2 regions of the Lactiplantibacillus sp. DA1 genome follow, and region 1 is predicted to be linked to the other one. Evidence: predicted binding sites of a transcription regulator. Region 1 holds the regulator's gene; the other holds the start of a gene.

The links. The regulator Rex, encoded in region 1, represses fermentation and respiration genes when NADH is low (regulators of the CRP and FNR family bind a similar motif). The targets are predictions, from matches to a motif close to TTGTGAANTANTTCACAA.
Region 2: adhE (bifunctional acetaldehyde-CoA/alcohol dehydrogenase) is a predicted target of Rex. The motif match lies at 2,160-2,177, and genes of this name have one in related genera.

The regions. Positions count from the first base shown of each region.
Region 1 is NZ_JAWHTQ010000001.1:440,916-444,340, forward strand. It holds gene RXV91_RS02070 (type II CAAX endopeptidase family protein) at 1-641, shown strand, start outside; gene RXV91_RS02075 (redox-sensing transcriptional repressor Rex) at 777-1,454, opposite strand; gene RXV91_RS02080 (ABC-F family ATP-binding cassette domain-containing protein) at 1,622-3,425, shown strand, end outside.
Region 2 is NZ_JAWHTQ010000009.1:121,897-125,321, forward strand. It holds gene RXV91_RS14050 (phenolic acid decarboxylase) at 16-552, opposite strand; gene RXV91_RS14055 (PadR family transcriptional regulator) at 668-1,216, shown strand; gene RXV91_RS14060 (universal stress protein) at 1,427-1,888, shown strand; gene adhE (bifunctional acetaldehyde-CoA/alcohol dehydrogenase) at 2,203-3,425, shown strand, end outside.

The sequences.
Region 1 (3,425 bases):
TCAATCGCCGCCAATCAATCTTTATTCTCATTATTTACTTTATTATTTATGCCCTACCAAGCGTTCTAGTTACCGCTTTTCATCAACTTGGTTCTCAAGTATTCGTTATTCAAACCGTTGATTACTTGGTCGGTGCCGTCCTGCTCATTTGGTTAACTAGCCGAATGAAAACTAAAAATGTGATTGAAAAGCATCCTAGTAATTGGATCAAAACCATTCTTTGGGGATTGATCGGACTCGGGCTCGTCATCGTCGGCCAATTGATTATTCTAAAAATCACTGCCTTGTTAGGCCAGTCAACTGCTTCAACCAATACCACCACACTCCTGACAGTTGGCCAGCAATACCCAGCCTTTTTCCTAGCCATCATTATCGGCGCTCCAATCATGGAAGAAATCGTCTTTCGCAAAGTTATCTTCGGTAATCTGAGCGCGGTCACTGGTAAGATTGGAGCTGCCTTAATTGCGAGTGTGTTATTTAGCTTCGCACATGCGGACGGTCACTTCATTCTGTATGCGTTTGTCGGCCTCTTATTCTGTTGGCTATACCAGCATACCGGTCGCATTCAAACTTCTATGACTGCCCACATCCTAATGAATGCATCGGTCGTATTACCAACATTGCTTGGATTGTTGCATTAATCAAGCCTAGTATGTCTCAATAACTGTAGCCGTCACTAAACACTTGTTTCACATAAAAAATTGACACAAAAAGGTGCCCTAGGACTGATTCCCAGGGCACCTTTCACTATCAATTTCTAGAACTAAGGCAATACCTTAGTCTTGAGCCTCATTCTGATCGTCATGACCAGATTCACCCAATTGCTGACCGTAATGCTCAATAAAGTAGATCAACGTTTGCAATTCATTAGTCAAGTCAACGTTTTGAACCCGGACTGTTTCTGGAACCGAAATTCGTAACGGCGTGAAGTTCATAATTCCCTTCACGTTAGCATCAACCAAATCATCCGTAATTTCCTGAACAACCGTCGTTGGAACTGTTAAAATTGCAATTTCAATCTGTTGTTCGATCAATTGCTTCTTCAACTCAGTCATTGGGTACACTGGCACCCCACTTTGAACCGTATTGGCAATCGCCTCGTTCACATCAAAGGCCGCTGAAATTCGAACATTACTATTTTTGTGAAAATTGAAGTTTAATAAAGCGTGACCTAAATTCCCGACCCCAATCAAGGCAACGTTCGTTAAGGTATCTTGGTTCAAAATTTTTTTAAAAAATGCAAGCAACGTTTCAACATCGTATCCATACCCTCGTTTACCGAGCGCCCCAAAATACGAAAAGTCTCGCCGAATCGTTGCTGAATCTACTTTAACCGCCTCGGACAACTCGGTTGATGATACCCGCTTCTTATCTGCATCTAGTAAGATATTCAAGTAGCGGTAATAAATTGGTAACCGTTTTGCCGTTGCCCGTGGAATTTTTGTTTCTGCCATTCGGACGCGTCCTCCTATATAAAAGTTTGTGAATTTGCTGACACTATTCTAGCATAACCTACAACTTTGTGAAATAATAATTACTTATTATTCCAAATAATTGGGCAAACCGTTGCAATATGCTACAATTATGTCACGAATCAAATGTGAAAGGAGCTTAATAAAGCGTGATTTTACTACAAGTACAGCAGGTAATGCGGCGTTTTGGTGCCGATGTCTTGTTCGATAACGTACAAATGGACATTCAAGAGCACGCCCGGGTGGCCCTCGTTGGTCGCAATGGCGCCGGCAAATCAACCTTACTTAAAATGATTGCTGGTGAAACGGTGCCTGACGAAGGCCAGATTTCGATGCGCAAGGGACTGACAATTGGTTACTTGGCCCAAGATCAAGGCCTAGACAGTCATAATACAATCTGGGAAGAGATGAGTAGTGTCTTCGCCGAACTACATGCAATTGAAAATCGAATGCATCAACTCGAAAATCAACTCAGTGATCCGGCTATTATGAACAATGAACAGGCCTACCAACAAACTTTAAAAACCTATGACCAAATTCAAACGGAATTTCAACAGAAAAACGGTTACGGGTACCAAGCTGAAATCCGGGGGGTTTTACACGGATTTCAATTTGACGCTGATGTCTATGATAAATCGGTCACTGAACTATCAGGTGGTCAAAAGACGCAGCTCGCACTCGCCAAGTTACTACTTGAAAAACGCGACTTACTTATTCTTGACGAACCAACTAACCACTTGGATGTTGAAACTTTAACTTGGCTAGAAAGTTATTTACAGTCATATGCAGGCGCATTGCTTATTGTCAGCCATGACCGTTACTTCCTAGACCGAGTCGTTAATGAAGTTTATGATCTGTCGCACCATGAAATGGTCCATTATACTGGCAATTACGATCAGTTTGTTCAAGAAAAAGCGGCACGCATTCAAGCTCAGTGGAAACACTATGAAAAACAACAAGCCGAGATTAGTAAACTTGAAGACTTTGTTAACCGTAATATTGTTCGAGCTTCTACGACAAAACGTGCCCAGGCCCGGCGCAAGCAATTAGCTAAGATGGAACGACTAGATCGTCCTGATAATGACGAGAAAACGGCCCACTTTGGCTTTCATGCCGCCAAGCAAAGTGGAAATATCGTTTTGACCATCAAAGACGCTGCCGTGGGTTACGGCGGTCGAATCCTTTCAGAACCAGATAATCTCAGTGTTAAAAAACATGAAGCAATTGCCATCGTCGGCCCAAACGGGATTGGTAAATCAACCTTCCTCAAGAGTATCTTGGGCCAAATTCCATTCATTAAGGGTAAGGCCGTGTTTGGCACTGGCGTCGTCACTGGTTATTATGACCAAGAACAACGCAACCTTAATGACAAGAAGACAGTATTGGGTGAATTATGGGATGAACATCCAACCACGCCGGAAAAAGATATCCGAACCATTCTAGGAAGCTTTCTCTTTACTGGAGAAGACGTTGATAAACCCGTCCACGCACTATCTGGTGGCGAGCGGGCCCGGTTACTACTGACTAAACTCGCCATGCAAAACGACAACTTCTTGATTCTTGATGAACCGACAAACCATTTAGATATTGACAGTCGTGAAGTATTAGAAGTAGCCCTCAACGATTTTGATGGTACCCTACTCTTCGTTTCACATGACCGTTATTTTATTAACCAAGTTGCAACCAGTGTCGTAGAAGTCTCACCAGAAGGAACTGAACTTTTCTTGGGTGACTACGACTATTACATTGACAAAAAACAGGAACAGGCTGAAATTGCAGCGGCGGCTGCCAGTCAAGCTGCTGAAGAAGCCGCCAGCGCTGGGACGACTGACCCAACTAGCGCAGCAACTGTCACTCCCCGTTCGACGGGCCAGCAAAATTATCAGGCTAGCAAGCAGCAGCAACGAGAAAAACGTAAACTTGAACGCACTGTCGCTGCTTTAGAAGAACAGA
Region 2 (3,425 bases), on a different contig from region 1:
GTTTCACGTGAAACATTATTTGTTTAAACGGTGATAGTTTTCGTCAAAGTACTTGCCGTTACGAATATCGTTGGGCATTTCCTTGTAAGGTGCTTCGCTGATTACATCTTCATTGTTTTGGCCGGCTTCACCCATGTAAGTAATATTAGCAAATTCAGGCACAACTAATTTGGGATAAGTTGCGTACTTCTCACGAGATTGTTCCATTAAATCGATGTGTTCGTTTTGGTAAGTAACGGTGATTTCAGGATGTTCTTCAACCCACTTTGGGAAGAAGATGGTACCGTGTAACTTTTTCTCATTTGGCATGAAGTCTAGTGCAACGTCAGTCCCGGTTGGTTCAGTCCAAGAAATTTTGTAAATCCCTTCAGTTAACATGACGATGTCGGCTGCTTGATCAGTCACCCAGCGACCAGCAACCATCCCACCGTGGATTCGGTAGTCAACGGTGTGATCGTTCTTGGCGTACCATTCATATTCCCAGCCATTGTCGTAAGTGTAAATGAAGTGAGTTCCCAGGAAGTCATCAAGTGTTTTAAAAGTTTTAGTCATTAAAATTACCTTCTTTAAATTGATTATGTCATTTAAATCATGTAACTTATTACATGTTTTAAACAACAAGGTTAGTGTATACTGTTATCAAAGAATCGTCAAGGAGGAATTTCCAATGGCGCAAAAAAATAAGTTACAATTTATTATTCTAGGACTGTTAAACCAGCAACCGTTAACTGGCTATGATCTAACCAAGGCTTTTGACGACGAAATTGGTGAATTTTGGCAGGCCCAACACAGTCAGATCTATCCGCAACTAAAACGGTTAGAAGAACAGGGCTATGTCACCCATGAAATTACGATCAGTGGTGAAAAATTAGAAAAAAAACTTTATCATATTACGACTAGCGGTAGCCAGTTGTTACATGAATGGATTAGTATCGGAACGCCCGACTTAACTGCAACCAAAGATGAATTTATTTTGAAATTATATTTTATTCAGACTAATCATGATCCGCGGTTACCTGCGATGTTACACGAACAGCTAGCACTGCATAATGCTAAGCTGACACACTTACAGCAACGTTTGGCGACGCTCTTTCCCCAACCAGCCATGGCTAAGCAACATTATGGACATTACTTGATTTTGCAGCACGCAATTGGTCGTGAGGATTACTATGTAAATTGGCTTAAACAGACTTTGCGTGCATTGCCGAATAAATAGGCCGGTTATAGTTTTAAATGTGATCTTAGTCGGAAGCATGTCCTTGCAATGAGGAAATGGCGGTGGCGGTTAAATAACGGTGTTAAGCAAGCTGGCAAGGTGGTTATCAACTGCCTTGCAAGTAATGATAAATGGTCCCGTTTAAGACTTGAAACTGGTATAATGACAGTGGTCAATATCAATTCAATTCAATGAGGAGATTAACTAACTATGGAAAATCAAAAAATGCAAGAGCCACTCGTTTATCGGCGCATTTTGCTGACTGTTGACGAAGATGATAATACCTCTTCGGAACGTGCCTTTCGGTATGCCACGACTTTGGCCCGCGATTATGATGTTCCGTTGGGTATTTGTTCGGTGCTTGAAAGTGAAGATATCAATATTTTTGATTCGTTAACACCGTCAAAAATCCAGGCCAAACGTAAACACGTAGAAGAAGTAGTTGCTGAATATGTTCAGCTTGCTGAACAACGCGGCGTTAAGCAAATCGAACCCCTAGTTTATGAAGGTGGGGATGTTGATGATGTGATTTTGGAACAAGTCATTCCAGAATTTAAACCAGACCTGTTAGTCACAGGGGCGGATACTGAATTCGCACATTCTAAGATTGCTGGTGCCATTGGTCCGCGGTTAGCACGCAAAGCGCCGATTTCGGTCATCGTGGTTCGTTAACGAAAACGGTATCGATAACACGGTAATTACTGCCAGTGACCGATGGTGTGACTAGTTGAATTTAAAATGACAAATAGCTGTAGCGATGTTCTTGATGAATGAGCTACAGCTGTTTTTTTATGACTGTTTGTTCATTAGTGAACTTAACGATTAAAAATATTTTTTGGTATAAAACCTGATTAACCGGCGTTTGCGTACAAACCAAAGCAATTTTATTAAATTAATTTATGATTTATTGTTGCATTATGAGCAAGGATGGCTATAATGAAGTTTGTAAATTAATTCACAAAGGAATTGAACGGAGGAAACACTTCATGATAAAAACAGAAAAAGACCAAACTACCAAAGTTACCAGCGAAGTTGATCAATTAGTTCAACGTTCTAAAAAAGCGTTAGCAATTTTGAAAGATTACACGCAAGCACAAATTGATGATCTATGTGAAAAAGTTGCTGTTGCGGCACTAGATAATCACATGAAGTTAGCCAAGTTGGCCGTTGAAGAAACTGGTCGGGGTGTTGTTGAAGATAAGGCAATTAAGAACATCTATGCCAGTGAATATATCTGGAATAGCATGCGCCATGATAAGACGGTTGGCGTCATTAAAGAAGACGATGAAGAGCAACTAATGGAAATTGCTGAACCAGTTGGTATCGTCGCTGGGGTAACACCAGTGACCAACCCAACTTCAACGACGGTGTTTAAGACTTTGATTTCGTTGAAGGGTCGTAACACGATCGTCTTTGGTTTCCATCCTCAAGCTCAGAAATGTAGTTCTGCAGCTGCTGAAGTGATGCGAGAAGCCATTAAAGCTGCTGGTGGTCCAGCTGATGCTGTTTTATATATTGAGCACCCAAGTATTGAAGCAACTGACGCCTTGATGCACCATACGGATGTTGCGACAATCTTAGCTACTGGTGGCCCTAGCATGGTGACAGCCGCTTACTCATCAGGCAAGCCAGCATTAGGCGTTGGTCCTGGTAATGGCCCAACGTATGTTGAAAAAACAGCTGACATTAAGCAGGCGGTTAACGACATTGTTTTATCGAAGACGTTTGATAATGGGATGATTTGTGCTTCTGAAAATAGTGCCATTATTGATAAAGAAATTTATGCTGAAGTTAAAGCTGAATTTATTCGTTTGGGCTGCTACTACGTTAAACCTAAAGATGTGCAAGCCTTGAGTGATGCTGTTATTGATCCTAATCGGCACACGGTTCGTGGTCCAGTTGCCGGGAAAACAGCTTATCAGATTGCACAAATGGCTGGCTTGAAAGATGTCGCTAAGGATTGCCGGGTCTTGATTGCCGAAATTAATGGTGTCGGTATCAAGTACCCATTATCCGGCGAAAAATTATCACCAGTTTTGACCGTTTACAAAGCGGATTCGCATGAAGCAGCGTTTAAACGAGCTAATGAATTACTTCACTATGGTGGCTTAGGCCATACTGCTGGAATTCATACGACCGATGATGCATTGGTCAAGGAATTTGGCTTACAAATGCCTGCTTGCCGAATCTTAGTTAACACGCCATCTTC